DNA from 3 places in the Lysinibacillus canaveralius genome. Region 3 is predicted to be linked to each of the others. Evidence: a T-box and tRNA genes for the amino acid it is inferred to sense, from the RefSeq annotation. Region 3 holds a T-box; the other regions hold tRNA genes.
What was found. The T-box of region 3 lies ahead of tyrS (tyrosine--tRNA ligase). A T-box ahead of a tRNA ligase gene usually reads a tRNA of that ligase, here a tRNA-Tyr.
Positions count from the first base shown of each region.

Region 1: it has a tRNA-Tyr gene. The T-box ahead of tyrS (tyrosine--tRNA ligase) is inferred to sense a tRNA for this amino acid. The anticodon was not compared.
Region 2: it has a tRNA-Tyr gene. The T-box ahead of tyrS (tyrosine--tRNA ligase) is inferred to sense a tRNA for this amino acid. The anticodon was not compared.

Region 1 covers NZ_CP154840.1:3,767,169-3,778,365, forward strand. The annotation lists gene AA0Y26_RS19050 (DUF6792 domain-containing protein) at 1-640, opposite strand, end outside; gene AA0Y26_RS19055 (hypothetical protein) at 659-1,342, opposite strand; gene AA0Y26_RS19060 (DUF3021 domain-containing protein) at 1,992-2,420, opposite strand; gene AA0Y26_RS19065 (LytTR family DNA-binding domain-containing protein) at 2,424-2,873, opposite strand; gene AA0Y26_RS19070 (ABC transporter ATP-binding protein) at 3,034-3,807, shown strand; gene AA0Y26_RS19075 (ABC transporter permease) at 3,804-4,556, shown strand; gene AA0Y26_RS19080 (alkaline phosphatase family protein) at 4,892-6,460, opposite strand; gene AA0Y26_RS19085 (formate/nitrite transporter family protein) at 7,102-7,902, shown strand; tRNA gene AA0Y26_RS19090 (tRNA-Leu) at 8,174-8,255, opposite strand; tRNA gene AA0Y26_RS19095 (tRNA-Gly) at 8,262-8,336, opposite strand; tRNA gene AA0Y26_RS19100 (tRNA-Cys) at 8,382-8,455, opposite strand; tRNA gene AA0Y26_RS19105 (tRNA-Gly) at 8,469-8,543, opposite strand; tRNA gene AA0Y26_RS19110 (tRNA-Gln) at 8,547-8,621, opposite strand; tRNA gene AA0Y26_RS19115 (tRNA-His) at 8,654-8,729, opposite strand; tRNA gene AA0Y26_RS19120 (tRNA-His) at 8,756-8,831, opposite strand; tRNA gene AA0Y26_RS19125 (tRNA-Trp) at 8,871-8,944, opposite strand; tRNA gene AA0Y26_RS19130 (tRNA-Tyr) at 8,949-9,032, opposite strand; tRNA gene AA0Y26_RS19135 (tRNA-Thr) at 9,036-9,111, opposite strand; tRNA gene AA0Y26_RS19140 (tRNA-Phe) at 9,124-9,199, opposite strand; tRNA gene AA0Y26_RS19145 (tRNA-Asp) at 9,215-9,290, opposite strand; tRNA gene AA0Y26_RS19150 (tRNA-Met) at 9,294-9,370, opposite strand; tRNA gene AA0Y26_RS19155 (tRNA-Val) at 9,386-9,461, opposite strand; tRNA gene AA0Y26_RS19160 (tRNA-Glu) at 9,491-9,565, opposite strand; tRNA gene AA0Y26_RS19165 (tRNA-Ser) at 9,592-9,683, opposite strand; tRNA gene AA0Y26_RS19170 (tRNA-Asn) at 9,692-9,766, opposite strand; rRNA gene rrf (5S ribosomal RNA) at 9,782-9,897, opposite strand; rRNA gene AA0Y26_RS19180 (23S ribosomal RNA) at 10,023-11,197, opposite strand, start outside.
Region 2 covers NZ_CP154840.1:152,527-158,774, reverse strand. The annotation lists gene AA0Y26_RS00850 (CynX/NimT family MFS transporter) at 1-721, shown strand, start outside; gene AA0Y26_RS00845 (restriction endonuclease) at 781-1,335, shown strand; gene AA0Y26_RS00840 (hypothetical protein) at 1,562-2,428, shown strand; tRNA gene AA0Y26_RS00835 (tRNA-Glu) at 2,605-2,676, opposite strand; tRNA gene AA0Y26_RS00830 (tRNA-Ile) at 2,768-2,844, opposite strand; tRNA gene AA0Y26_RS00825 (tRNA-Gly) at 2,857-2,930, opposite strand; tRNA gene AA0Y26_RS00820 (tRNA-Phe) at 2,939-3,014, opposite strand; tRNA gene AA0Y26_RS00815 (tRNA-Asp) at 3,026-3,101, opposite strand; tRNA gene AA0Y26_RS00810 (tRNA-Met) at 3,105-3,179, opposite strand; tRNA gene AA0Y26_RS00805 (tRNA-Ser) at 3,233-3,325, opposite strand; tRNA gene AA0Y26_RS00800 (tRNA-Met) at 3,419-3,492, opposite strand; tRNA gene AA0Y26_RS00795 (tRNA-Ala) at 3,513-3,588, opposite strand; tRNA gene AA0Y26_RS00790 (tRNA-Pro) at 3,616-3,692, opposite strand; tRNA gene AA0Y26_RS00785 (tRNA-Arg) at 3,702-3,778, opposite strand; tRNA gene AA0Y26_RS00780 (tRNA-Lys) at 3,892-3,964, opposite strand; tRNA gene AA0Y26_RS00775 (tRNA-Gln) at 3,973-4,047, opposite strand; tRNA gene AA0Y26_RS00770 (tRNA-His) at 4,081-4,156, opposite strand; tRNA gene AA0Y26_RS00765 (tRNA-Trp) at 4,194-4,267, opposite strand; tRNA gene AA0Y26_RS00760 (tRNA-Tyr) at 4,275-4,358, opposite strand; tRNA gene AA0Y26_RS00755 (tRNA-Val) at 4,374-4,449, opposite strand; rRNA gene rrf (5S ribosomal RNA) at 4,461-4,576, opposite strand; rRNA gene AA0Y26_RS00745 (23S ribosomal RNA) at 4,716-6,248, opposite strand, start outside.
Region 3 covers NZ_CP154840.1:1,314,465-1,325,661, forward strand. The annotation lists gene AA0Y26_RS06455 (alpha/beta hydrolase) at 669-1,631, shown strand; gene AA0Y26_RS06460 (multidrug DMT transporter permease) at 2,314-2,676, opposite strand; gene AA0Y26_RS06465 (arsenic resistance protein) at 3,548-4,537, opposite strand; gene AA0Y26_RS06470 (erythromycin esterase family protein) at 4,729-5,976, opposite strand; gene AA0Y26_RS06475 (DUF6944 family repetitive protein) at 6,224-6,733, opposite strand; gene AA0Y26_RS06480 (DUF779 domain-containing protein) at 7,030-7,263, shown strand; gene tyrS (tyrosine--tRNA ligase) at 7,347-8,561, opposite strand; T-box leader at 8,646-8,890, opposite strand; gene AA0Y26_RS06490 (hypothetical protein) at 8,968-9,357, opposite strand; gene AA0Y26_RS06495 (ribonuclease YeeF family protein) at 9,822-11,197, shown strand, end outside.

The sequences.
Region 1 (11,197 bases), 2.1 Mb from region 3:
CAAGAGCATCTGGGTCGACCGTGTAGATTTCGTTAAATTTGAAAGGACTCAAATCAAATTTCTTAACCAGTTCTGCACGAAAATCAGTATCACTATAGGCCAGTTGATAAACAGTTGGCTGTGCAGCATTAATGGTATATACTCTTTCAAATTCCTGATCAAGGAGTTGCTGCATTTGCTTCGTATTGCCGCCTAACGAGTGACCAAGACCATACTTTTCTAAACCTATATCACTATCTTTGGTTTTATTCTCTATAATAGATGTGACTTCTGTTTCAAATAATTGTGCATCACGATATTGCCCATTATTCTGCCCAACAAAAATACCAAATGTATTGTACATCCAGTCCTCCGGGCGCCAGTTATCTTCTTCTTTCATTTCGCTGCCGCGCGCGATGGAGTACACTTGATTGACTCCTGTACCTTCATCGAAAAAATGAACGATCGTCCCATCAAATCCATTTTCCCCGATTTCCAGCTTTTTACTGTAATCACTTGAATGATATAACTGGATATCAACCGTCAATTCTTTGCCGGTTTCCTCAAAATATATTTGCTTTATCGCCTCTTCTGACAATTCGCCGTATTCCAAATCTACAATTCGTCCACGCAGCTCATCTGAAAATAGAATTTCTTCCACAAAATCACCTCTCTCTTATTAAGGATTGAAACGAACGGAATGGAAGATTTTTTTTGCCCGCTCTCTTTCTTCGGTTAGATCGAGATTGCATTCTTCCGTTTTGCTTATGCATGTAGAACTATACTCTAGACCTATTGCTTTATCGGTAGTCTGGGATTTTATATAGCCGAGAAAATGCAGGTAAAATCCATTTTTGTCATTACTTATATCCTGTCTATATTCAGCAAAGTAGATATCATTATCCCCTACTGTATATTTTTCAAAGTCTTCAGGTGTTACTAATTTTTTGGAGCCGATTAGCAATTCTAAATTTCCTTCTATCCATTCGGTAGCTTCTCGGTCATCAAAATTTCCTACGACGGAATAGCTGTAGTTCTCTTCTTTTCGTTCCTCACCAAAAAGAATAGCTTCATACTTTGTATCACGATATTGATAATACGTCTGATCCATCACTGCATTCACTGGGTAAAGCATTGTATAGCCGCCAACACCTGATTCAAAAGTATAGTATCCCTCTTCCGTTTCTTCCTTAGAAGAAATGAATTCCTTCGTGAAATCATCCTCTAAAGCTGCTGTTTGAATCTTCTCCGCACTTGAATTAGCACTTGAGCTAGTATCTGAATTGTCATTTGTTTTCATTGCCCCACACCCTCCTATTAATAAAGTCACTGCAAAAAGAAATGGTAAGTAGCGTTTCGCCAAGATGGTGCCCCCTTCTGTGTTGATTAAACCTAATTTTATTTAAATGATATTTCTTCTTCCTTATTGAAAGAAAGCAAAGCTCTTCATAGTAGTCATCTCGATGTTGGTAATACAGCTGACTCATTACTGCATTCACCGATCATAGCTTCATGTATTCATGAACTTCTGATCTCAACTCTACGTATTTTAGAAGAAGGAAGACAACCCTTTGTAAAACCATCCTGCAAGACCATTGTTTGTATTCCCTTTTCCAGAAGAACATTCTCCCTATGCCATGTCATGCAGCCACCCCGAAAAAAACAATTATAAGGAAGAATTGTAAATAACGTCTATTAAGGATGCATCCCTCTTATCATCTAAAATTTGCCTATTAATAATTTAGCAGAGAATGGCGCTGTAAACGATATAGTAGAAGCAAATTAATGCTTTCCATCTAGACGCATTCGTTCAGTAAAGGAAAATTTTCATGCTAATTAATATTACTTATTACGGACATTTCTCTTCCTCCTATCGACGAAAAGCCCTATTCCTTTCATGCGCTCCTATTTGCTTATAAAAGCGTCCTTAAACCCGGGGTCTCATATGGCTAAAATAAAAAAACCCTCTGAAAAAAGGGTTCCTTTCACTTACTATTGAGTTATTCCTCAAACTATTCTCTGTTAATCAGTTCATTAATTTTCCGATTCATTTTTTTAGCCTCCAAGCGGTTGTACAGATAAAAGAGAAACCAAACAAATGTAAAGATCAATATATTTAACAAAACTACTGAAATAATCAATGACATAGAATTGGTTGGAATCCAGTTCAAAGAAAAAGCGACGAGGAAGAAGACCGTTAAGCCAACAACAAAATGGATGAGGGATTGCTGGAAGAATGACAAGCGTTCTATTTGATATACAAAAGCTGGTGATGCACAGGCGACCCCTACAATCATAGATCCTACTGCCTGACGCGTAAAATCAGCCATCACAGCATCTAAAAATACCGCTCCGCCAAGCCAGTAGCCAATAAGATTGACGAATACAAAAACCGTACATCCCCAGCTGACTCCAGATGCGAAATATTTCATAACCCACATATATTAAACCCCCAATCTCTCTTTAAATTGCTTTCGATAATTTCGGGTAATAACTTCACGGAGCCCTAATGCCAGCTCAAGCTCCATCGTCCCATTGAAGGAAGCTTCGACATGCTTTATTTTTCGGAAATGAACAATCGCTGATTTCGAAATGCGAATAAAATCACTGCCAAGCTGCTGCTCTAGTTCATATAAAGGTTTATTTACAATATACCGATTATTATCATCATCATATAAAACGAGTTCACGCCCTTCTGTTCGAATCAAAATAATAGAAGCCGGTTCAAGGATATATGTCTTATTATCCGATTGGGCTGTTAATATCTGTTCCTCCCCTTCACTTTGTAAAAGTGAAATAGCTGCCTGTACTGCCGGTGAAAGCTTTGATACATGAATTGTCGCATATGGCTCCTTATACGTAGGATCTATCCTCACCTCTACCCGCACGATCATCCCCCCTCGCAAAAATTATATCATACATATTTATCCATAAAATGCATGTTAAACCGCTATAAGGCATCTTACACACCCGTTTGGACATCTCACTCAAAATGCATTGTTGCCGCTGTCTCTGTTGTATATATTTATCTCAAATAAAGGAGGAGATGAAGAAATGGAAAACAAAATCGTGACAGTCAATCACCTTTCCATTCAGTATAAAACAACGATTGCTGTTCAAAATTTATCCTTTTCCATAAAAGAGCAAGAAATCTACGCCATCATCGGACCGAATGGAGCTGGAAAAACATCAACAGTAGAATGTATTGAAGGGTTAAGAATGCCTAGTTCTGGCAAGGTATCTGTGCTCGGGGTGACTCCCCACTTGAATCGGAAGAGGATATATAAACAGATGGGCATTCAATTACAGGAGGCTGATTACCCTGACAAAATGAAAGTGAAGGAGCTATGCATTTATTTTTCAGCTTTCTATGACCACCCGGCAGATTGGCGTCTTTTGCTAAAGCAGCTGGATTTACAAAAGCGTGAAAATACTCTTATCAAAAAATTATCGGGAGGGGAAAAGAGGAAACTCTCTATCCTATTAGCCTTGCTTCCAAAGCCAAAGCTGCTTATTTTAGATGAATTGACCACTGGGCTCGATCCAGAGGCAAGACGGATGATGTGGCAAAGCCTGCTCAATATCCGCAATGCAGGAACTACCATACTTCTCGTTTCTCATTATTTAGATGAGGTTGAACACTTAGCAGATCGCTTGCTGTATTTAGTAGACGGTCATAAACAATTTGAGGGGACATTAGAGGAATTCCGCCAGTATGCAGAAAATCAGATAACCCCTTCTGAGCGGAAGCATAACTTGAATTTGGAGCAGCTGTATCTATTAGTTTCCCCTAAAAAAGGAGCACTATTATCGGAGGTAATGAAATGACGAAAATTTATCATACTTTTATGATTGAAATGAAATTATACACACGTGATTTTTTCAGCTTCTTTTTTACGTTTGCATTTCCTTCATTGCTGCTATTACTTTACGGAAGCATTTATGGCAATGAACCGACTGTTTACTTTGATGGCTATGGAACAATTGATGTATCTATTCCTGCCTATTGTGCCATGATTATCGGTGTAACTGGCTTGATGGCCTTTCCGCTGACACTCGCTCATTACAAAGAACATCAAATCTATAAACGATTGGACGCGACGCCTGTTGGAAAAGGCTTTGTTATTTGGATCCAGACAGCGGTAAATATCATCATGACACTTCTCGGATTTTTACTATTATTTATTGTAGGGAAGCTTGCTTATGATGTGGAGTATGAAGGGGAATTGTGGGCTATCAGTATTGCGATTTTACTTTCTATCGCCGCTATTTTTTCAATTGGTTTCCTCTTTACATCTATTGCTCGAGACAGCAAGATGACCAATCTATTATGTTATCTTTCTTATTTTCTCATGTTGTTTTTATCCGGAGCGACCATGCCAAAAGAGATGTTTTCGGATACCTTATTATCTATCTCCAAATTTCTGCCCCTCACCTATGTAGTCGATCTTTTACAGGGAACTTTTAATGGAGAGGCGTTACATGAATATAACTTTGAAATTGGCATGCTAGCTGGTATTTGTCTACTTTGCTCTTTAATGGGGGCTATTTTTTACAAAAGGAAAAATTGGGCGTAATTGCAGTGAAAGGCGATATGGCTGCCCCTTCCTCATAGTTAAGCTCTGATGAAATGTTCCCTCCTCTTTGGACTGTATCATCTTTTCTCCAAAAAAGGCGACTCTTATTCAAGAGCCGCCTCGGAGTGAAGACAAAATCGTTTCATGACTTTGTCTTCATGTCTTCTAAGAAACTTTAATAAAAAGGCGTTTTTACCCAGCCTGTCTTGAAAACACTTGCCAGACAAGGAGTATCAACGAGCGAAGACGCGAATAGAACCTAAGTTCATGAGGGAACGAGCGAAGCAAGCAATGCTGGATGAAAGCGTTTGTCAACTGGCTGAGGTGGCTCTTATTTAAGAGCCGCCCATCAAGTCTAAAACCCATTTCTTCACATCTACAAGCCGGTTTGATGGCGGTTTCTCTATTTCGCCCGTAACAATGAGCGGAACCACAGAATCCACACGATGGAGAGAGCCATGCGCACCACCGCCCGCATGATCATGACTATGTTTTTCTATAAACTCGTAAGAAGGCTTTGCATCTACGATAATTACCTTTCCTTCTTGTGAATGAAGTGCTCCATGCAGCCTTGCAAGCGCATCAGGGTACGTATGATAATACAGGGCTCCCTGTTCATCCTTCTTTACATCCAAAAGAGACAAATCACCATCCAAATGCCATGATTGGCCGTACTCATCGATAGTCGGCCCGTTTGGTGAAAATGTAAATTGTTCTTCTCCCTTTGGTTTCACAACATAATTAATTTGCTGATCACTCCAGGCAATAAAACCAATTCGTTCATCCTTTTTTAAAATATCTAATACTTCAGAAAATGGAATTTGCTCATCATGCAGATAGATATATGCCATCCTCTCATTAATGGCAATAGCCAGCTCTGCATTCTCTTTTCCGTTCTCCCAAAACGTATAGTCCTTCAACACATCATTTAAATCAATTAAAGCTGTCTCCTTCTCTTCCTTTACCGATGATTGACCGCTATCACCTAGGACAATCCATGTTACTTCCTGAATGGCTTCCTCCCACGATTCAAAATGATTGAATAGCTCTTGAAGGCCTTGATCTGCCTTCTCAATTCCTTTTGTATCTTTAGGACCATTTTTGTGTATAGAGGCATCGGCATCAGGAAAATAAGCTAGGGTAAACATCGGAAGCTTATTTTGCTCGAGTATATACTTTAGCTCATTTACTGTGAAATCATTATTGACACCCATTCGCTTCCAGCTGAATTTATACCGATCGTTCTCTGGATTATATTGAGATAACGCACCAAGTGACAATAGCACTGGTCCATTCACCTTTATCTCCTTCGGCAATAGCTTTGCAAAAGAGAGCAGCTTCGGTACATGTAATTCATGCTGAGTGCTTCCCCGGTATAATAGGCCATTAATGGACGCCGATTGCAATTGAGCGTTTGCCAGCTCTTCGTGAATCGTCTGCACATCCTTACTTAGATGCGATTCATTAAGGCGAATCACACTATCGGCTGCTACATTCTTTATACCGTTGTCCCACATTTCCCTTATACCGCTTCCATAGCTGACCATGCGATCCTCATCCTCTTTAAACCAAATCAAGCCCGGAATCTTATGACCATTTGTATAAGTTCCCGTTAACAAGGTGCTATCAATAGTTACAGACATCGTCGGATAAGAGCTAATAAATTCTGGATAAAAATCTCCATTTTTCATTAAAAACGAGAAAGCAGGAGCCCTTCCCTCCTGAATTGCCTTTTGTAGGGGCTCAGTCATTAACGAATCCACTGTGACCAAAACAACCGGTTTTTGCTGCGTTGTAATGGGAACGCTATTTAACTTTTTAGTCGGCGACATGGAAATAGCGAGAGCAAGTCCTCCACAAATAATAATAACTAAAATAAAAGCAATAAGTATTTTTCTTTTCATTATAGTCACCTATCTTCCATTCATCAGTAGTAGTATGGTGATTACAAATGAATACATGCTTTCGTGAAGGTAAAATCTTTTGCCATTATTTACGAAAAGAAAAAAGAACCCCTGAATAATCAAGGATCCCTTGGCACTTTGATACCATTAATCAGGGTCGAATCGACAATCTAGAAGGAACTCGATTTTGAGCGGTACTAAAACCGTCTAATATCAAAATTTTAATACATTGCTATCGTTTTTCACTTCACATTACTCTTAATTTTTATGCGAGAGTATTAGCCCTTGGTGTCGGGAGACATTATTTAGGTCAGATATTAAATCAACCATTTAAAGAAGAAACACAACAGATACAAGAGCCGGTTAAAAAGGAATTTAAAACTACCGAAGAAAAGATTATCTAAAATCAAATCTTGTACTAAATGCTGTTATACGTTAAAATAGAACCTGGTGAAAACATAAAATGGTGATTAGGTAAGACCTGCTTTTTTGCTTTTATATGATTTTATTTAAGTATAAATTATGATGATTGATTTCTTTGTATCGAGTGCAAAGACGTTAGGTAGCATCTCAAAAACCTTTTAATTAAAAGGTTTTTAAGGTGCTACCTTTTTTTAATGACAGCTAGGAGGAGAATGGTTATGGCATTTCATAAACCACAAAAAATTGCAGAGATAACGATAGAAGCAGGGGTGACAAAGACAAAACTTCCTTTTCCCCATTTGTTGCTGCTTGGATTTTTAGGGGGAGCATTTATTTCATTGGGTTATTTACTAGATATTCGTGTCATAGGTAATTTGCCAGCGGAATGGGGGAGTCTTGCTAACTTAATCGGAGGTGCCGTATTCCCAATTGGGCTTATTTTAATTGTCCTTGCTGGGGCAGAATTGATTACAGGAAATATAATGTCGGTATCCATGGCGTTTTATGCAAAGAAAATATCTCTAGGGAATCTCGTACATAATTGGTTTTGGGTCACTTTAGCAAATCTAGTTGGAGCTCTTTTTGTAGCATATTTCTTTGGTCATGTGGTGGGTTTAACTGAAACAGGCCCATATTTGGATAAAACGGTGGCAGTGGCACATTCAAAAGTAGATGAAACCTTCCTACAAACCTTTATATCAGCGATTGGTTGTAACTGGCTTGTATGTCTAGCAATTTGGCTGGCTTATGGAGCAGATGATTTTATCGGGAAAATTGCCGGCATTTGGTTCCCAGTCATGGCCTTTGTCGCGATTGGCTTCCAACACGTTGTTGCCAATATGTTTGTGATACCAGCAGCGATTTTTGCAGGACAGCTTAATTGGATTGATCTTATTGAAAACATCATTCCAGCCTTCCTAGGCAATGTTGTAGGCGGGGCCCTTTTTGTTGGATTGTTGTATTTTTATGTTTATCAGAAACAAGATAATCAAGTTCAGAAACTTCCTAAGAATTCTTAGGAAACTGACATATAAATATTTAGAAAACCCTATTATTTTAAATTGACGCTACGATAATAGGCTGGTTCTCTTAGGGCTACTTCAATTTTTGCTTACTAAAGTTGGAGTAGTCCTTTGCTTTGCCTTCCCTTATATAATTGAATTTCTAATGCTTCTTCCTCGGTTCAGTGCACACGATTCTTAATTATTCTGTCGTGCAAAAGAAAAATAAAAAAAACTCCACAGAATATACTGTGAAGTTTACTATAACCATGTTTCTCGTTAGTTAAGATACCGGTGGTCGGGGTCGAACCGACACTCCAGAAGGAACACGATTTTGAGTCGTGCGCGTCTGCCAATTCCGCCACACCGGCATGGATTGGAGCGGAAGACGAGGTTCGAACTCGCGACCCCCACCTTGGCAAGGTGGTGTTCTACCACTGAACTACTTCCGCAAATTATTAAGATAAAAAAAAACCGGATGTCCGATCAAAAAAATCTGGAGGCGGCTACCGGATTTGAACCGGTGATAAAGGTGTTGCAGACCTGTGCCTTACCACTTGGCTAAGCCGCCGTAAAAAGAATATTGGAGCGGAAGACGAGGTTCGAACTCGCGACCCCCACCTTGGCAAGGTGGTGTTCTACCACTGAACTACTTCCGCAAATGGCTGGGGTACTAGGATTCGAACCTAGGCATGACGGAATCAAAATCCGTTGCCTTACCGCTTGGCTATACCCCAATAATATAATATGCAAGTTATTTAAAAAGTAATGGGGCGACTGATGGGAATCGAACCCACGAATGCCGGAACCACAATCCGGTGCGTTAACCACTTCGCCACAACCGCCATTATAAGGAATTTACTTAAAAGGATGGGGCGACTGATGGGAATCGAACCCACGAATGCCGGAACCACAATCCGGTGCGTTAACCACTTCGCCACAATCGCCATTGTATTGTTTAAGTAAAATTCATGAAATAAAAAAACTGGCAGGGGCAGTAGGAATCGAACCCACACCAAAGGTTTTGGAGACCTCTATTCTACCGTTGAACTATGCCCCTAAAATGGTGGAGGGGGACGGATTCGAACCGCCGAACCCTAAGGAGCGGATTTACAGTCCGCCGCGTTTAGCCACTTCGCTACCCCTCCAAATGGTGCCGGCGATAGGAGTCGAACCCACGACCTACTGATTACAAGTCAGTTGCTCTACCAACTGAGCTACACCGGCATTTTGGAAATATGGTGGGTCAGGACGGAATCGAACCGCCGACACTTAGAGCTTCAATCTAATGCTCTACCAACTGAGCTACTGACCCATATTTTATAAAGAATGGCGGTCCCGACCGGGATCGAACCGGCGATCTCCTGCGTGACAGGCAGGCATGTTAACCGCTACACCACGGGACCATTTGGTTGCGGGGACAGGATTTGAACCTGTGACCTTCGGGTTATGAGCCCGACGAGCTACCGAACTGCTCCACCCCGCGACAATGTTATTAAGATGGTGGAGGATGACGGGCTCGAACCGCCGACCCCCTGCTTGTAAGGCAGGTGCTCTCCCAGCTGAGCTAATCCTCCATCTGGTTATTTCTTATGATTTTAATAAGTGGTGACCCGTACGGGATTCGAACCCGTGTTACCGCCGTGAAAGGGCGGTGTCTTAACCACTTGACCAACGGGCCAATGTAAAACGTCTCTAAATATAATCTGGCGGAGAGTAAGGGATTTGAACCCTTGAGACAGTGTTACCCGCCTACACGATTTCCAATCGTGCTCCTTCGGCCTCTCGGACAACTCTCCAAGAAGAATGGCTCCGAAGGTAGGACTCGAACCTACGACCAACCGGTTAACAGCCGGTTGCTCTACCACTGAGCTACTTCGGAATATTTTTATTGGAAGCCTAGCGATGTCCTACTCTCACAGGGGGAAGCCCCCAACTACCATCGGCGCTAGAGAGCTTAACTTCCGTGTTCGGTATGGGAACGGGTGTGACCTCTCTGCCATCATCACTAGACTCTTAAAAGACAAGATTTATTATAGCATATTCTATGCTAATTTCAAGTGTTTTTTATTAAAAATCCACAGTTTTTCTTGTTCTTTCAAAACTGGATAAACGTTTCATTGTGCAGCACACAAAATTTGGTTAAGTCCTCGACCGATTAGTATTCGTCAGCTCCATATGTCGCCATACTTCCACCTCGAACCTATCTACCTGATCGTCTTTCAGGGGTCTTACTTACTTGCGTAATGGGAAATCTCATCTTGAGGGGGGCTTCATGCTTAGATGCTTTCAGCACTTATCCCGTCCATACATAGCTACCCAGCGATGCCCTTGGCAGAACAACTGGTACACCAGCGGTATGTCCATCCCGGTCCTCTCGTACTAAGGACAGCTCCTCTCAAATTTCCTACGCCCACGACGGATAGGGACCGAACTGTCTCACGACGTTCTGAACCCAGCTCGCGTACCGCTTTAATGGGCGAACAGCCCAACCCTTGGGACCGACTACAGCCCCAGGATGCGATGAGCCGACATCGAGGTGCCAAACCTCCCCGTCGATGTGGACTCTTGGGGGAGATAAGCCTGTTATCCCCGGGGTAGCTTTTATCCGTTGAGCGATGGCCCTTCCATGCGGAACCACCGGATCACTAAGCCCGTCTTTCGACCCTGCTCGACTTGTAGGTCTCGCAGTCAAGCTCCCTTGTGCCTTTACACTCTACGAATGATTTCCAACCATTCTGAGGGAACCTTTGGGCGCCTCCGTTACCTTTTAGGAGGCGACCGCCCCAGTCAAACTGTCCGTCTGACACTGTCTCCTGCCCCGATGAGGGGCATGGGTTAGAATTTCAATACAACCAGGGTAGTATCCCACCGACGCCTCCTCCGAAGCTGGCGCTCCGGGCTCTCTGGCTCCTACCTATCCTGTACAAGTTGTACCAAAATTCAATATCAAACTACAGTAAAGCTCCACGGGGTCTTTCCGTCCTGTCGCGGGTAACCTGCATCTTCACAGGTACTATAATTTCACCGAGTCTCTCGTTGAGACAGTGCCCAGATCGTTACGCCTTTCGTGCGGGTCGGAACTTACCCGACAAGGAATTTCGCTACCTTAGGACCGTTATAGTTACGGCCGCCGTTTACTGGGGCTTCAATTCACAGCTTCGCTTGCGCTAACCGCTCCTCTTAACCTTCCAGCACCGGGCAGGCGTCAGCCCCTATACGTCACCTTACGGTTTTGCAGAGACCTGTGTTTTTGCTAAACAGTCGCCTGGGCCTATTCACTGCGGCTCTCTCGGGCTTTCACCCTACCAGA
Region 2 (6,248 bases), 1.2 Mb from region 3:
CTATCCCGTTGCATCAGGATCTAGCTGGCAGATTGCTTTAGCGTTAGCTCTTGTGGTTACAGTAGCTGCTCTCTTCTTTTGGATTCCTCAGCTGCGCGGAGAAAAGGTAACATTAGGAGAAGGCGCTTCAAATAGTAAGGGATGGTCTTCTCTCATCCGTTCTCCTATTGCGATTGCCGTCATGCTGGCAATGGGGCTGCAGTCCTTTATTTTCTATACAACAGCAGCATGGATTCCAGAAATCTATATCGCACAGGGAATTGATGCAAACAAAGCAGGCTGGCTTGTCTCGGTATTACAGTTTGCCCAAATTCCAATGACTTTCCTGACACCAATAATCGCTGGGAAAATGACCAACCAACGACCTATTGTGGTCATATTCACTATCTTTTACTTAATCGGCTTTACAGGCGTGCTTATGGAATGGACCGAATATGCGTTCATCTGGATGATCTGCCTAGGCTTTGCCGGCGGTTCTTCTTTCAGCCTTGCTATGATGTTCTTTACACTGCGGACAAACACAGCCTATGCAGCTGCGGAACTCTCTGGCTTCGCTCAGTCGATTGGTTATCTACTGGCCGCAATTGGTCCGATTGGCTTTGGATTAATCAAGGATATGACGGGTGATTGGTTCATACCGAACTTTATTTTTATTATAATTGCCATTTCTTTGTTCTTTTCGGCATATATTGCAGGGAATAACCGAATAATCGACAATTGATGCAAACATACGTACTTATTTTATGATATAATTGCGTATTATATCTAAAGGAGAAAAGTATGTTTCGGAAACGTCGAAGAAAGAGAAAAAAACGCACTCCATACTTGCAGTTGCTACTAATTTTGATTGCAGGAGGTATTGGCTGGTACTATATTAGAACCCTTGAAGGGATTGCTGGCGGAATTGGCGTCTATGTATTTATAGGAATTGCCTTTAAGTTCTGGCAGTATTGGCGGGAGTCTGCACGCCTTCGAAAAGCTGATATTGCCGAGGTCGATCGAATGTCAGGCGAGGAGTTTGAACGTTTCCTAGGTGAATTATTTAAACGTCGCGGCTTTAAAGTATCCTATACTGCGGCAAGCGGGGATTATGGGGCCGATCTCATTTTAAAAGATGGGCATGATGTAATTGCTGTGCAGGCAAAACGTTATTCTAGCTCGGTCGGTGTGAAAGCTGTGCAGGAGATCATCGGTGCTGTCAAGATGTATGATGCTACAGAAGCATGGGTTGTAACCAACAGCTATTTCACAAAACAAGCGATTAAGCTGGCGGATATCAACGATGTGTACTTGGTGGACCGAAAAGAATTAATTGATATGATTTTGGATAAATAGCTCTCCTATAGGAGGGCTATTTTTTTGGGGGTTTCAGAGTATATGGAAAATCTTATTTGCTTTGACAGCCCTTTTTGTAAGAGGTACAGATAATATCCACGGGGAGAATTCTATTTTTATGTAATATTTCTCAATAAGTAAGCACAGAAAGCTAGAATTTATCTCATCGTGTATTACCATTTCCATTCATAGAAATACTAAATGAAAACCTTCAAGGAGGATTTCGATGCCATACTTACAGACGCGAATGGACTATGCCATAACACTTTTTCAAACAGCAGAATATGAAGAAGCCAAGATCTTATTTGGCCGGCTTTTAAAATTATGTAAAAAAGAATCACAGCTAGAACATATAAGACCTTGCCTGTACCGGCTTGCATGTATTGCCTACATACGCGGAGAAATACAGAATTTCCATGAGATATTTACAAGTTACCAAGCACATAGGCAGCAGGAAGCGGACACTAATCGGGACGTAGAGTATCACGTACTGTTAGGGATTGAAAAATTGTCGCGTCAGTATTATGAAGAGGCAATTACTGCATTCACCTATGCGCTGCCGCTTGCAGAGGAAAGAAAGCTGACAGAGCATAAAATTACGACTCTCCTCTATATTCAAAGGTGTCATATTCTTCTTGGTCAATCACAGCTCTCCCTTAAAATAAGTGATGAGCTTTGGACAACCTGTCGGGAGGAAATCCAATCAAATATCGGTCATTTTTTCCATTACTTGTTAAATCGTGCAGATACACTTTACGCCTTGGAATACCTAGAAGAAATGACTGAGCTGCTTGAAGCCTGCGAAGCTTATGAAGATTTTCAGATTATGCCAAAAGAATATGCTAAAACTCTTTTAACACGTGCCAAGTTCCATATGACCAACAAAGATTCCCGTCCTGCGATGCTGGCTTTAGAAAAGGCAGTAAAAATTGTTGAAGGACAAGAAGATATCAATTTACGCAGCGAAGTATACGAAATGTTGATTGATCATTATGAGCGCCGTGGTAAAACAAAGCAGGCACTACGTTATACTAAAAAACAGGTGGCACTTCATAAAAAGGCCAGAAGAAATACAATAACCTTCGACGGATGAAGATTTCCAACATAAAGAGAGGGCCATTATGCGTGTTACGTCTAGTTGGGAGATATTATGTGTCTTTTGGAGAATAAAAAATATGCTTTCTTTTAGACTAGCACAAGGACTAGCCTTCAATTTTATTTCATGGAAATAATAAAAAAGTATGCAGCTTATCGCTGCATACTTTAGGATGACCCGTACGGGATTCGAACCCGTGTTACCGCCGTGAAAGGGCGGTGTCTTAACCACTTGACCAACGGGCCATAGCTGTGAAGATAACATTCTGTAACATAAGGCCAACCGGTTAACAGCCGATTGTTCTACCACTGAGTTACTTCGGAATAATATTATATATGGTGGGCCTAAATGGACTCGAACCATCGACCTCACGCTTATCAGGCGTGCGCTCTAACCAGCTGAGCTATAGGCCCATTACATATAAATGGAGCGGGTGATGGGAATCGAACCCACGACATCAGCTTGGAAGGCTGAGGTTTTACCATTAAACTACACCCGCAGATGAAATGGTGGGTCAGGACGGAATCGAACCGCCGACACTTAGAGCTTCAATCTAATGCTCTACCAACTGAGCTACTGACCCTTTATCAAAAATGGCGGTCCCGACCGGGATCGAACCGGCGATCTCCTGCGTGACAGGCAGGCATGTTAACCGCTACACCACGGGACCATTTGGTTGCGGGGGCCGGATTTGAACCAACGACCTTCGGGTTATGAGCCCGACGAGCTACCACTGCTCCACCCCGCGATAATATTATTTTGCTGAAGTATGTATATATTGTACCATTTCTACTTAAAAAATGGCGGAGGAAGAGGGATTCGAACCCCCGCGCGGTTTAACCCGCCTGTCGGTTTTCAAGACCGATCCCTTCAGCCGGACTTGGGTATTCCTCCGTTTAAATATTTACCTGCTAAGCCTTATAAGAAGACTTTGAGCTGTGTAACTAGACGTTTTTAGCCGTCTGAGGTCACAAAAGCTCTTTAAGATGGCGGCAGAGGGGATCGAACCCCCGACCTTACGGGTATGAACCGTACGCTCTAGCCAGCTGAGCTACGCCGCCAGGATCTTTAATTATATGGTTGGTGGAGCCTAGCGGGATCGAACCGCTGACCTCCTGCGTGCAAGGCAGGCGCTCTCCCAGCTGAGCTAAGGCCCCATATATTTTCAGTCATATAAATTTGGATGGTCGGGAAGACAGGATTCGAACCTGCGACCCCTTGGTCCCAAACCAAGTGCTCTACCAAGCTGAGCTACTTCCCGTACATTCATTGGCGCGCCCGACAGGAGTCGAACCCATAACCTTCTGATCCGTAGTCAGACGCTCTATCCAATTGAGCTACGGGCGCTAATTTGTAATATGAATGGTCCCAGAATAAACGAATTGGTAAGGTAGTCACCTACCTCAGGATTGTAAATCCTGTGCGTCGCTATTTTCCCTAAACCGATATATACAAAGTGATGAGCCATGAAGGACTCGAACCTTCGACCCTCTGATTAAAAGTCAGATGCTCTACCAACTGAGCTAATGGCTCATAAAAAATGGCTGGGGTACTAGGATTCGAACCTAGGCATGACGGAATCAAAATCCGTTGCCTTACCGCTTGGCTATACCCCAAAATATACTATAGAACCTACTGTTTAAAATGAATGGGGCGACTGATGGGAATCGAACCCACGAATGCCGGAACCACAATCCGGTGCGTTAACCACTTCGCCACAATCGCCACTATATTATGTAAGTAAAAATCAAGAAATAAAAAATGGCAGGGGCAGTAGGAATCGAACCCACACCAAAGGTTTTGGAGACCTCTATTCTACCGTTGAACTATGCCCCTATCAAAATGGTGGAGGGGGACGGATTCGAACCGCCGAACCCGAAGGAGCGGATTTACAGTCCGCCGCGTTTAGCCACTTCGCTACCCCTCCGATATATAACATTTATGGTGGAGGATGACGGGCTCGAACCGCCGACCCCCTGCTTGTAAGGCAGGTGCTCTCCCAACTGAGCTAATCCTCCAAAAAAAATAAGCGAAGCGACGTCCTACTCTCGCAGGGGGAAGCCCCCAACTACCATCGGCGCTAGAGAGCTTAACTTCCGTGTTCGGTATGGGAACGGGTGTGGCCTCTCTGCCATCATCACTTCACTACTGCATGGATGCAATGGCTTCTGCGCTGCCACAGGATGTGGCGTTCTAGCAGAAGTTCCGCTGACTTCCGTGCTTCTTTGAAAGAAACTTATTCCTTCAAAACTGGATAAACGTTTCATTGTGCAGCACACAAAATTTGGTTAAGTCCTCGACCGATTAGTATTCGTCAGCTCCATATGTCGCCATACTTCCACCTCGAACCTATCTACCTGATCGTCTTTCAGGGGTCTTACTTACTTGCGTAATGGGAAATCTCATCTTGAGGGGGGCTTCATGCTTAGATGCTTTCAGCACTTATCCCGTCCATACATAGCTACCCAGCGATGCCCTTGGCAGAACAACTGGTACACCAGCGGTATGTCCATCCCGGTCCTCTCGTACTAAGGACAGCTCCTCTCAAATTTCCTACGCCCACGACGGATAGGGACCGAACTGTCTCACGACGTTCTGAACCCAGCTCGCGTACCGCTTTAATGGGCGAACAGCCCAACCCTTGGGACCGACTACAGCCCCAGGATGCGATGAGCCGACATCGAGGTGCCAAACCTCCCCGTCGATGTGGACTCTTGGGGGAGATAAGCCTGTTATCCCCGGGGTAGCTTTTATCCGTTGAGCGATGGCCCTTCCATGCGGAACCACCGGATCACTAAGCCCGTCTTTCGACCCTGCTCGACTTGTAGGTCTCGCAGTCAAGCTCCCTTGTGCCTTTACACTCTACGAATGATTTCCAACCATTCTGAGGGAACCTTTGGGCGCCTCCGTTACCTTTTAGGAGGCGACCGCCCCAGTCAAACTGTCCGTCTGACACTGTCTCCTGCCCCGATGAGGGGCATGGGTTAGAATTTCAATACAACCAGGGTAGTATCCCACCGACGCCTCCTCCGAAGCTGGCGCTCCGGGCTCTCTGGCTCCTACCTATCCTGTACAAGTTGTACCAAAATTCAATATCAAACTACAGTAAAGCTCCACGGGGTCTTTCCGTCCTGTCGCGGGTAACCTGCATCTTCACAGGTACTATAATTTCACCGAGTCTCTCGTTGAGACAGTGCCCAGATCGTTACGCCTTTCGTGCGGGTCGGAACTTACCCGACAAGGAATTTCGCTACCTTAGGACCGTTATAGTTACGGCCGCCGTTTACTGGGGCTTCAATTCACAGCTTCGCTTGCGCTAACCGCTCCTCTTAACCTTCCAGCACCGGGCAGGCGTCAGCCCCTATACGTCACCTTACGGTTTTGCAGAGACCTGTGTTTTTGCTAAACAGTCGCCTGGGCCTATTCACTGCGGCTCTCTCGGGCTTTCACCCTACCAGAGCACCCCTTCTCCCGAAGTTACGGGGTCATTTTGCCGAGTTCCTTAACGAGAGTTCTCTCGCACACCTTAGGATTCTCTCCTCGACTACCTGTGTCGGTTTGCGGTACGGGTACCTCCCACCTCGATAGAGGCTTTTCTTGGCAGTGTGAGATCAGGAACTTCGTCCATACGGACTCGTCATCACAGCTCAACGTTACAGTGTGCGGATTTGCCTACACACACGCCTTACTGCTTGAACAGAGACAACCAACGCTCTGCTTACCCTACCCTACTGCGTCCCCCCATTTCTCAAACGGTGGGGAGGTAGTACAGGAATATCAACCTGTTGTCCATCGCCTACGCCTGTCGGCCTCGGCT
Region 3 (11,197 bases):
CATTCGCCGGTCATCGCGCTGCGAAGATAGCGTCGATGGTAGTTGGAGGCCCCCCTGTGAGAGTAGGACATCGCTGGGCAACAAGACTCAACCTGTAGAGGTTGAGTTTTTTTATTGCCAAAAAAGCTCCCAACGACCAAACACCGAAGGTGAGCCCGGCGCGTAAGCGAAAGGTTCTTTTTATCAAAAGAATCGAAAGCTACGGGTTGTAATCCCCGAGCAGTGGGAGGACCAAGAAGGACAAGGAAACAAGGGAACGAAAGAAGGAACGTACTCGGTACGTGACTGAAAGAGTGAGCGCAGATGACGCCGTCATCCGCCGGTCATCGCGCTGCGAAGATAGCGTCGATGGTAGTTGGAGGCGCCCCTGTGAGAGTAGGACGTCGCTTTGCAGCTAGACTCAACCTATAATGGAAAATGAGTATTTAAAAAAGTTGATCACTTCAGAAAAAGGGGAGTGCTTTTTCCATTAAATATTAAGTTCCATATTGCTGAGGAGGAAATTTAGCACCTATTTATTTTATAATGCAATTGGGATTGAAAGGCATTACACTTAAATTAACGAGGCAAGTTTCCGCAAAATGAGCTGCGGTATTTAATTCATAAATAAGTAATTAAAGAGAGTTTGTATTTGGGAACAAAATAAAAACAATATGGAGGCTAAAAGAGTGATTACTTTCATTAATCGTCCAACATACAATGAAACCGAAGTATATTGGAAAAAATATCAGGGTTTCTTTCCCGATGAACTGTGCATTAATGAGAATAACCTACCGACTGAAGAATGGTTGGATTGGGATGATTATAAGATCCATCTAGATCGGATGCCCGTTCCAGATTCAAAGATCAAAGTTATTATGATTCATGGTGCAGGTGGAAACGGTAGACTCTTAGCACCCTACGGACGAATGCTGCAAGTACATGGATATGAAGTTGTATCACCAGATCTCCCTCCATATGGTCTCAGTTCCGCCAAGCGCCAAAAATTAATCGATTACCAACAATGGATTCAAATCATTACGAATTTAATCGAACGAGAGAGTGAACGAGACGGTAAACCAATTGTTTTATTGGGAGCCAGTATCGGGGGTATGCTTGCTTATCATACTGCTAATATGAGTAAAAAAGTAAAAGGATTAATTGTAACGACTTTTGTCGACACGGGTAATCCGAAAGTTCGTGATCAAATTGCTCCGAATAAAGCAATAAGCCGTTTAGGTAAATTCACAATGGATACATTCCCATACCTATTGGATTCTTTTCGGATTTCTGTCTCGAGGGTATCGAGAATGAAGTTAATCACAAATAACTCTGAATTGACACAATTAATAATTAAAGACCCTTTAGCAGCAGGAACAAAAATTTCCTTTCGCCTTCTAAGAACCTTTTTAAATATGAAACTAATGGTAGAACCCGAGCATTTTGATTCTTGCCCAATATTATTAATTCATCCGGAAAAGGATCCAATGACGCCATTTAATTTAAGTGAACCGTTTTATAATCGTTTAAATTGTGAGAAAAGATGTGTGATCTTAGAAGGAGCTGGCCACTTTCCTATAGAACAACTTGGATTAGAACAAATGAGAAAAGCAGTTCTCTCATTTATCAAAGAAATAGAAATTGATATATAGAACCTACTTGCAAGATCAGATTATGTAATCAGTTCATTTATTTTAATATGCCCTACAAAGAAACGTTTTTTATACCATAAACGAGCGCAATTCTTGTAAAAGGAATTGTGTCTTTTCAGTAATAGGGCCAGATTGTTGAACGAGATCAAAGTATCTAGATTAAACTTAAGACATTCTTTTCGAAAGTCTTTAACTTGTTATTAAATTCATAACCCATCTCTTTAAAACAAAGGGAAAACAAATAAAAAATCTTGAAAAGATTTCAGAGTAAAGACAAAGTAACTTTTTGACTTTGTCTTTACGTTTTTTCAAGTAGTTTTATAAAGGTATGTTTTACTCAGCCTGTCTTGAAAACGCTTGCCAGACGAGGCGCGCCGACGAGTGAAGACACGAATAGAACCTAAGTTCATGAGTGGACGAGCAAGGCAAGCAACGATGTATGAAAGCGTTTGTCAACAGTCTGAAATCTTGAAAAGATTTATCATTATTTTAAAAAGTTAAACCGCTAGATACCATGTAATCTTTAACTTAAATTCTCATAATGGAATAAAAAAATTCCTTCTTTCAATATAAAAGCAGGAATTTTTGTCGTTTTAATATACTTAAGGGTTGCTCAAAAGACTAGTTCAGCATAGTGAACTTAAAAAGAGAGACCCCCATATAAATCCCCGTCTACTATGCGTTAGACAGACATTTTTGATTGATTGCTTAAAGGATTCGAACGCATAACCAATGTAAACCAGACGGCAAACCCAAGATAAACTAATGTCAAAATAACGAATATGAAATGAAACTGCTCCGCCAACTGCCGGACTAGGGCAAAAAAGACAACGATGCAATGCATCAGATTTCCCAATACGACAGGTTTGTTATAGATGCCGCCGATCAGGGCAGAACGTGTAAACCAGTTCAACATTGCGAACCCTAAATATAGTCCTCCGATGATTTGCAGAAGAATCAGAGTAATGGGTGAAGGGTCAATCCCTAATATTTTTGAAATTTCTTCGGGAATAAAGGTTCCTGCCAACCCCAACAAACCCATCATCACGGCACTACTACTCAAAAGCCATTTTGTTTTCACTTTGTTTCCCCTTTTCATCTAATCTTGGAAATTTCCAAACAGCAACCAGAGAATTCTAGACAAGGCATATGTTAGCTTCAATGGCAATAAAACACGAGTACAGTCCTAAGTAATTTAACAGGCTATCGTTAAACGGCATCCTAGGAACATAAAATTGCCTCCCTTTAGGAGATCGATGAAAGTTTTAGACATTTTGGGCGAGGGGATGTGACATCTAATGTTCATTTAAACGAGTTCTTTTATCCATAAGAGTATTTCCCCGCCAAACACAACAATCGTTAAACTAACCTTTATATAACCTTGGATAGATATTTTATTATATTCGACGAAACACCACTTTTTACCTTTGAGCAAGAGCTAGCTTCAACAAATTTTGACGCTCCCTAATCAAGAGCATTTCAGCAGCACGAATGACTTTCTTTTCTCATGTTTTGGGCCATGCTGGCTTATTACTCGTTGGAGTACCACTTTTCATTCTTGCAAAGTTCTTTGAGTGGATTTTCTAATTAGTCCAGCTATTCAACAATCGGGTGCGATTGTTGAATAAAAAGAAATAGTTGATAATCCAATTTTTAAAAATGATCAACCTTCTTATAAAACTACAATAAATAAACGCTCTATTTAACAACTAAATTTCGCCATTTAATAATTGCTAATAAAATAAAAAGACGAAACCCTGTTGGAATCCGTCTTGAACAACCATAATGTTTAACATTATATTCTGTTGTTAGAATACGTATAGATAATTAAAACTTGACTTTTAATAAAACTTAACGGATTGGATTTTTGTTTATAGCAAGCAACCAGGCACTAGAGAAAATCAATCTCCATTCGTTTAACTCATCCTTCTATTGTCTGGGCTATCCTTTACTATCAAATTAGGAACCAATTTAATATAAATTAACTCACCAGCCAATTCAATAATCGTTTGTGTCACAATGACAGCAGCGGTCAACGCAGCTATCGAATCAGGTAAGGCGAAAGCTAATGGAAGAACGACTAAAGAATTTCGAGTTCCTGTACTGAAAACCAGAGCCCGTCCTGCCCCAATACTTAATTGAAAGATTGAAACGAGCAGCCGAGAGATAAGAGGCATGATTACTAGGAATGATATATAAATTGGTATGACCCCAATAATTACTTCAAAATCGTGATATACTTTTGGAATTTGTGAAGCTACAACCACGATCAATACGAAAGCCATAAACGGAACGGGGAGCCAGCCAGTTGCTCGAAACAGCTGCTTTCCTATTGTTTGTTTTTTAGCCCACAGCTGTGTCCCGAGCGCTAAAAGGAGGGGGATAACAATCAACAGCAGAAACGCTTCTATAAATGGCTCGATATGAACGATTTGTGAAATCCCTTCTCCTAGAAACAGCCATAAATAAACAGGTAATAGGAGCAATTGAACGATTAAAAGGATTGGGGTTGCTGCCAGCATTAGTTTTTCATCCCCTTTCCCCAGCTGCGTGAAGACGATGACGTAATCAATACATGGTGTAAGTAATACTAAACAAACACCGATTAATACAGCTGATGTCTGGGGAAACAATAAGAGCAGAACCCAGACAACAAGCGGGGCAAGTATAAAGTTTCCGATGAGCAGTGCAACTAGAAATCTCCCATTATGTATCGTCTTCTTTAACGCTAAAAACGGTATTTGCGTGAACATGCTATACATTAATATGGCGATAAAAGGTGATATCAATATCTCCAGTCGATTTCCGAGAGATTCGCTTGCTATACCGACAATACTTCCAACTAAAAGTGCAGCTGCGTATATCCAGATTTGCTGGCTCTCTAATGTTTCTCTTGAAATCCTCATTATTTTCCTACCTTACTCTATTTATTTTCATACATACATTATATGCTATTTGCCTTACCAAAGGGGCTTGCTTATACAAGAAGAGAGACATCAAAAAATATGGTATGAAGATTTAACTCGATACCATATTTTGAAGGGTATTTATGAGGTTAACAATGAGGCTGAGAAAGAGAAGGTGAGGCTTCTATCAGCTACTCTTTTAAAGGCCGTAAAGCCGTTGATTGATGAATATGGATAAAAGCGTCATATCTGCTGCCGACTCGAGAAGGTACGTAGTTTCCATATGCCTCGAATTCGGGATTATATACAACACCAATCGCGCGGTGACCAATCCACTCATTAAACAATTCTCGATTATCTTCTGTGAAAAGCAGCACCTTGTTTTCCTCACCGGCTGCACGCAGCTGGCCTTCCCATGAATTTAATTTCGCTGGCGGTACATCAATTACTCTCAAAGGATCTCCCCAGCTGTCCGCAGCGATAACAGTACCTTCATACGTGCCGAACCCGATAGCAAATGTATTGTCTTTTCCATATTGCTCTCTGATGAGCTGACCGACATTGATCATTTGCTCATTCTTCATATCGGTTTCAGAAGCATCCCCGATATGGGTGTTATGTTCCCAAATGATGATTTTTGCATCCTCTCCGTGGTACTTGATTAATTCATTAACCGCCTCAACCATATGCTGGTCGCGCGTATTCCACGAAATGGCGTCCTGCATCATCTCCCGGTAATAGAGTTCCGCATTTTTGGCGACAAGCGCATTCATGATGACATTCAAATCCTCTTCATGCTTGTCCGGATACTGCTCTTCATGATTTCTCAATGACTTCAACAAGCTCGATACCTCGCTAATACATTCTTCTGTAAAACGGGCGGCAGAAAGAGCATAGTGCTCTGGCATTCGATTGTAAGGTTCAAAGCAGGAGAATGCCTTCCGTGCATGTTCCAGATCTACGTTGTACTGAGGATTTTCCGATAAAAAGTTAAGAACCTCATCAATGGATTCATAAAGGCTGTATAGATCAATACCATAAAAACCGACCTTCTTATCTAATAATGTGTTTTTCTCCTTCAGCCATTCCGTAAACTGCTCTATCTCTTCATTTGCCCACATCCATGTCGGCCACCGGTTGAAGGATTTCAACAGTACGTCCCTTGCTGATTCTTCTTCGTTTCCATAGCCTTTAACATAGCGGTTTACTGCCTGAGCAGAAGGCCAATCTCCTTCTACAGCAATTACATTAAAGCCTTTTTGATTGATTAATCTCTTTGAAAGTTCAGCACGAATTGAATAAAATTCCGATGTACCGTGTGATGCTTCCCCAATCATGACAATTCGGGCATTTCCAATTGCCTCTAATACCTTGTCCAAACTTTGATCATTTAACGGGAGCGATTGTTCTTTGATAGCTGAAATCAGTTTTCGTGGCATATTTACTTCCTCTCCTTTCTAATTTTAGCTTACCCAGGACTTTCTTATGGAAACACGTCTGTTGCTCTTTCTGCTATGAAAAACAAAAATTTTAGGCTTGGGGGTCATTTTATTTTGGCAAATCTGATAGGTGTAAAAAGAGAGGAGGATAAACGCAAAAAAACATGGAAGAAAAACTCTGAAAGAGGGGATAAGCTGGAGGAAAGTCATTAGCTAAAAGGCATCCAAAGAAGATGGATAGTCATCCTCATGAACTATCCACCGTTAGAGCAGAAAGAACGGATCCCACAGCTTGGATCCAGCTGCCGATTGTATTGAGTTCCTGCGCCTTTTTACTGTTGGATGGATAGTTAATCGAGATGGCCTGATATGCATTGCCGATGATCTGAATAGCATTCCCAATATTATTTAATGCTTCATTTACCGTTTGATTATTCTCAAAGTCTAAACTAACCCCTCCACCTAATGCCTGAATGAGGTTTCCCTGGGTATTCAGGAGCTGGCTCGTCTGCTGGTCCTCTACAAAAAAGCCTTGAATTGTGACGATATTGCCTAATGCCTGAATTTTACTCCCGACTTGATCGAGGTATTCCTCATCTTCAGGAATAATACCGCTTCCCACTGCCTGCAGTACATTGCCGATTAGATTTAAATCATTTAATACGGAAGCCGGCAAAATCTTGGAAGGGGTACTTCCTATTGCCGATAGGGTCGTGCCAATAGCCTCAAGCCAAGCACTAATTTGAGCTTCATTCATCTCCATCAGTCCAATGCGTAGTGTTTAATCTATAAATTATTATATGAATTTTTAAGCCGAAACGTTAGGCGGCGCGAAAGGGTCTCCACTCCGAAAAGAAGAAGAATAGAAAAATAGTGTGAATCCCATATAGAATCATCCATACGAAAACCAAAAATAAAGAATAGAAAAAGAAGAGCTGGGAAATCAATAGGGGCGCAGAAAAATATCTATATAACCGTCTCAGGAAGAGTGATAAATATACGTATTTTCATTGAAATAGAAAGAGTAATTTTCTTTCTCCATTCATCAAAGTAGTGATACGAGTTTTCGCAAACCGTAATATCATTGTAGAATGGGAAAGCTACGAGGGGAGGGAAGAAAAGCTGATCGGTCATATAGGGGATGTCCCGTACTATATGCACGAATCGATGATGCCGATGTGGGAAGGGATGCAGCTTGTCCTTGGCGTATCAGAAGGAAGAGGCGCCAGCTTTTCCCTTGAGACACGAGAGGATAAAAGCTTTACCCTTGTTGCTAAAAAAATGTAGAATGAAAAATGCTGTCCACAAAAGTCGAATGACTTTTGTGGACAGCTTTTTAATTGGATCAAAGCCTTCAAATGAAAGAGAGTTTATTTTTCAAACCGCACAAATCGCTTTTTGCCAATTTGCAGTACATCGCCGTTCATAAGGACACGGGAAAGCTCCTCCGTATTTAATTTCTCCCCATTTACTGAGACGCCGTCTTGCTTCAGTAATCGAACAAACTCACTTTTGCTTTTCACAAGCCCCATCTCGATCAGCTGGGGAATCACGTCCTGCAGCAGCTCCTGGTCGATTTCAACTAAAAGGCTTGGGATGTTTGCAGGAATCTGCTTCTTCTGGAAAGCGGTCTTGAAATAGTGCTGGGCTTCCTTCATCGCTTCATCCCCGTGGTATAGACGTGTAATGATCTGCGCCAGCTCAAGCTTGAGATTACGGGGATTTTCGTTTTGCAGCAGCCGCTCTTTTATGCCATTGACAACAGTTGGGTGTTCATCCGTTGCCAATTCGAAGTATTTGATAATTAAATGATCTGGAACCTCCATTATCTTTTTGAACATTACTTCCGGTGCTTCGTTCACCCCGATATAGTTACCTAGACTTTTACTCATTTTCTCTGCGCCATCAAGCCCTTCAAGAAGCGGCATGAAAATGGCGATTTGCTTTTCCATTCCTACATGCTTCTGCAATGTACGCCCCATCAGAATATTAAACGTCTGATCTGTCCCGCCGAGCTCGATATCGGCTTTTAGCTCGACTGAATCATATGCCTGCATAAGCGGGTAGAAGAATTCATGGATGCCAATCGGGACCTGGTTTTTGTAGCGTTTCTGAAAATCATCGCGCTCCAAAATCCGTGCAACGGACGTTGTTGCCGCCAGTTTGATTACTTCTTCAAACGTTAAGGTCGAAAGCCATTCACTATTGAAGCGGACCGTCGTCTTTTCTGGATGCAGCACTTTGAAGATTTGCTCGCAATATGTTTTTGCATTTTCCATCACCATTTCATCACTTAAAGCAACCCGACCCTTTGCTTTGCCGGTCGGATCACCGATACGTCCAGTGAAATCACCAATCAAAATGACCGCGTGATGGCCAAGATCCTGCATTTGCTTGATCTTACGCAGCACAACCGCATGACCTAAATGGATATCAGGTGCAGAAGGGTCCAGGCCGAGTTTAATTGTCAGCGGCTTCTGCTCATCATAAGAGCGCTGCAGCTTTACTAGTAATTCGGCCTCATCGACAATTTTATCGGCACCTTTTTTAATGATTTCCAACTGCTCTTTTGGTTTTAAAAACATAAATAACATCTCCTTGTAATATTAAATAATTTAATATTGCAAGCTCTATAAGAGTAAAACAAAAAACGCCCTTTAGGGAAAACCCTAAAGGACGTGCAGGAACGTGTTACCACCTTTATTCGAGAGCTACTCACATAACTCTCCTCATTCGGTACGGCCAAAATGCGATACCTCCTGCATGGATGACGGGTGCAACTCCGGCGTAGCCTACTTTATGTTTCGGTACGCAGCTCCAAGATGTATTCATGCTGACTTTCCTTGCGCCTCTCAGCAACCGGCCGCTTTCTGTAAGTTCCATCAACACTACTCGTTCTTTTCATCGCTTTTACTCTTATACTCCGAAATGTCGAAACAAATCTTCGTTATGCAGATATTGTTGTCTATTATAATCGCATTTGAGAATTTGTCAATTATAAAAATATTCGCTAGTTATCCCGTCTGAACAGACAAGAAGGGATACGTATAAGCTGCAGACCTGCTTCAAGTAGCGATACTGCCCTTCATTCGTATCCGCATAGGCTTCTTCCCGGTTAGAGGGGGTGTCTGTATAAATGAGATCTTCGTTAAATTGAGAGGCGGTAAAATCATAGCGCTTACCGCCTGAAACATTGTAAAAATGCCAGCCGCCGGGAAGCTTTGTTTTCATTATGTCTCCTCCAAATAGATCGTTTACGACTAATGCAGTGACACCACATTGCCCCTTAGCTGGATTGTCTTTTGTCCATTTGGAGCTTGATCGTAAGGACCAGGATTGTAATAGGGCATCCGTAATGGTATTGAATTGATCGGTTGTCATGAATAAACCTCCTTGTATGATAGAGAGTTTCATAGTACATGGGAAGCAAGAGATACTCTAGCAGTTTTCATTCTGCTCATCATTGTATCACTTTCCCATATAGATTTGGATTATATATCCATTAAAAAGAATAACTATTTGCTAATGGGACTAGGCTGAATTGGCTTGTTGGAAACAGTTTGAAATAAGAATATTTTCACTTTTGTTCGCTGGAAAAATGATTGATATGTTACATAATTTCAGGGCATTCTGTAGGCATAATTAGATGGAATAGTATAAGAAAAAATAGGATGAAAAGCGGTTTTAGAGAAGTTCCTTATTATGTAATAATATGGTTATTATTTACCTTGGACAGCGTTCTGCTTTTCAAGGTTTTCCTATGTTAAAGGGAAAGTACAGCTATTTTGGAAACAAGTAAGGAAGACTGTGGAAATACTTCTAGACAAATTGGAGTGGGTGATATAATGAAGGTATTGGATGTCGATCATCTCCAAGATGGATTGACCCGTAACATCAACCGAATGAACCGGCTGGAAAAGGAAATGACCGCCATCCAGAAGGCAGTAGAGGAACTGACGAACATGGAGGAGGCGCTGAAAGGGGAGGGCGGCCAGGCAATCCGCGACTTCTACACGTCCTGCCATCTTCCTTTTCTTCAGTATTTCCTATCGTTTAAAGAGGAGTTCAATACAATCCTCCAGCAGGCCCAGCAGGCACTCTCGTCATTAGAGCCGATGGATGATGGGCATATCGTAGAAGAATTTCTCGAAACAACGGTGGAGGAAGGACTCACAGCGAGCGCTGATATCACGACAGCGCTGACAGACGAAGCCAATGCCATTATGGACGAGGTAGCCGATATTGTCGGCCTGCCGAAGCTCGATGATACGCTTGTCCATGAAAGTATCGCGGATGCCAAAACAAAGCGGGATGATACGGTAGAGGCGCTACATACATTTGATAGCACGCAGACGGCACAGCTGCTCCCCATCGAAACAAGTATTCAGTCGATGAAGGAATGGGTGAAAAACATCGAAGGGCTGTTCCAGGCGGGGTTGACAGATGTCAATTTCCCAGCTGATACCTGGTCTGCGATGGCTTCCCGCTCCAGCCTGGGCATGGCGATAGCTGCCCAGCAGGCACCAGTCGGCAGTGTGGCCTATGCGCTGCATGAACAGAATCAGCTTATTCTGATGCTGCAGGCTTCCTTATCCAATATGGCGCCAATCCGATTCGGCTTTGGCGGATTTGCGCAAAAGTCCTACCCAACGTATGGCCCTGTGATGCTCGGCTTAGGGAACCTATCACCAGGCAATCAAACAAGCGAAACGGTGCAGCAGGTAAGCAAAAGCAGCGATCCAGATCTGGAGGAAATCTATGCTGCACTGGCCAAGCAGGCAGAAGGCATGGATGTTAGCAGCCCGTCCTCACCTGGTACCTATTCGGCGAAGGAAGAGATCACCTATGAAGGCATGCGGAAGGTGCTTGGGGGAAATGGCTCAGGTACACCGGACGGACTGGCGCCATATGCTGTGGCCACGTATGATTTCTTTGCAGAGGACATGAAAACTATCCTTGACCCGAATGCATCAAATAGTGAATATTTTCAGGCGTTGAGTTCTTTCCTCTTTAAACCTGTGAAGCTATTGGATAAGGCTGGGGACGTTGCAGGTGCTGCGAAGAATGCAGGTAAGGCTGTTGATGATGTGAAGAGCACAGGGAAGACCGTTGATAAGGGTACGGGTAATAATAAGCCAGTCAGCGGAGCTAAAGTAGATTTTGGAGCAGAGAATCCAGTATCTGGACAAGACTGGAATAATTATTTTAAAGATAAATATGG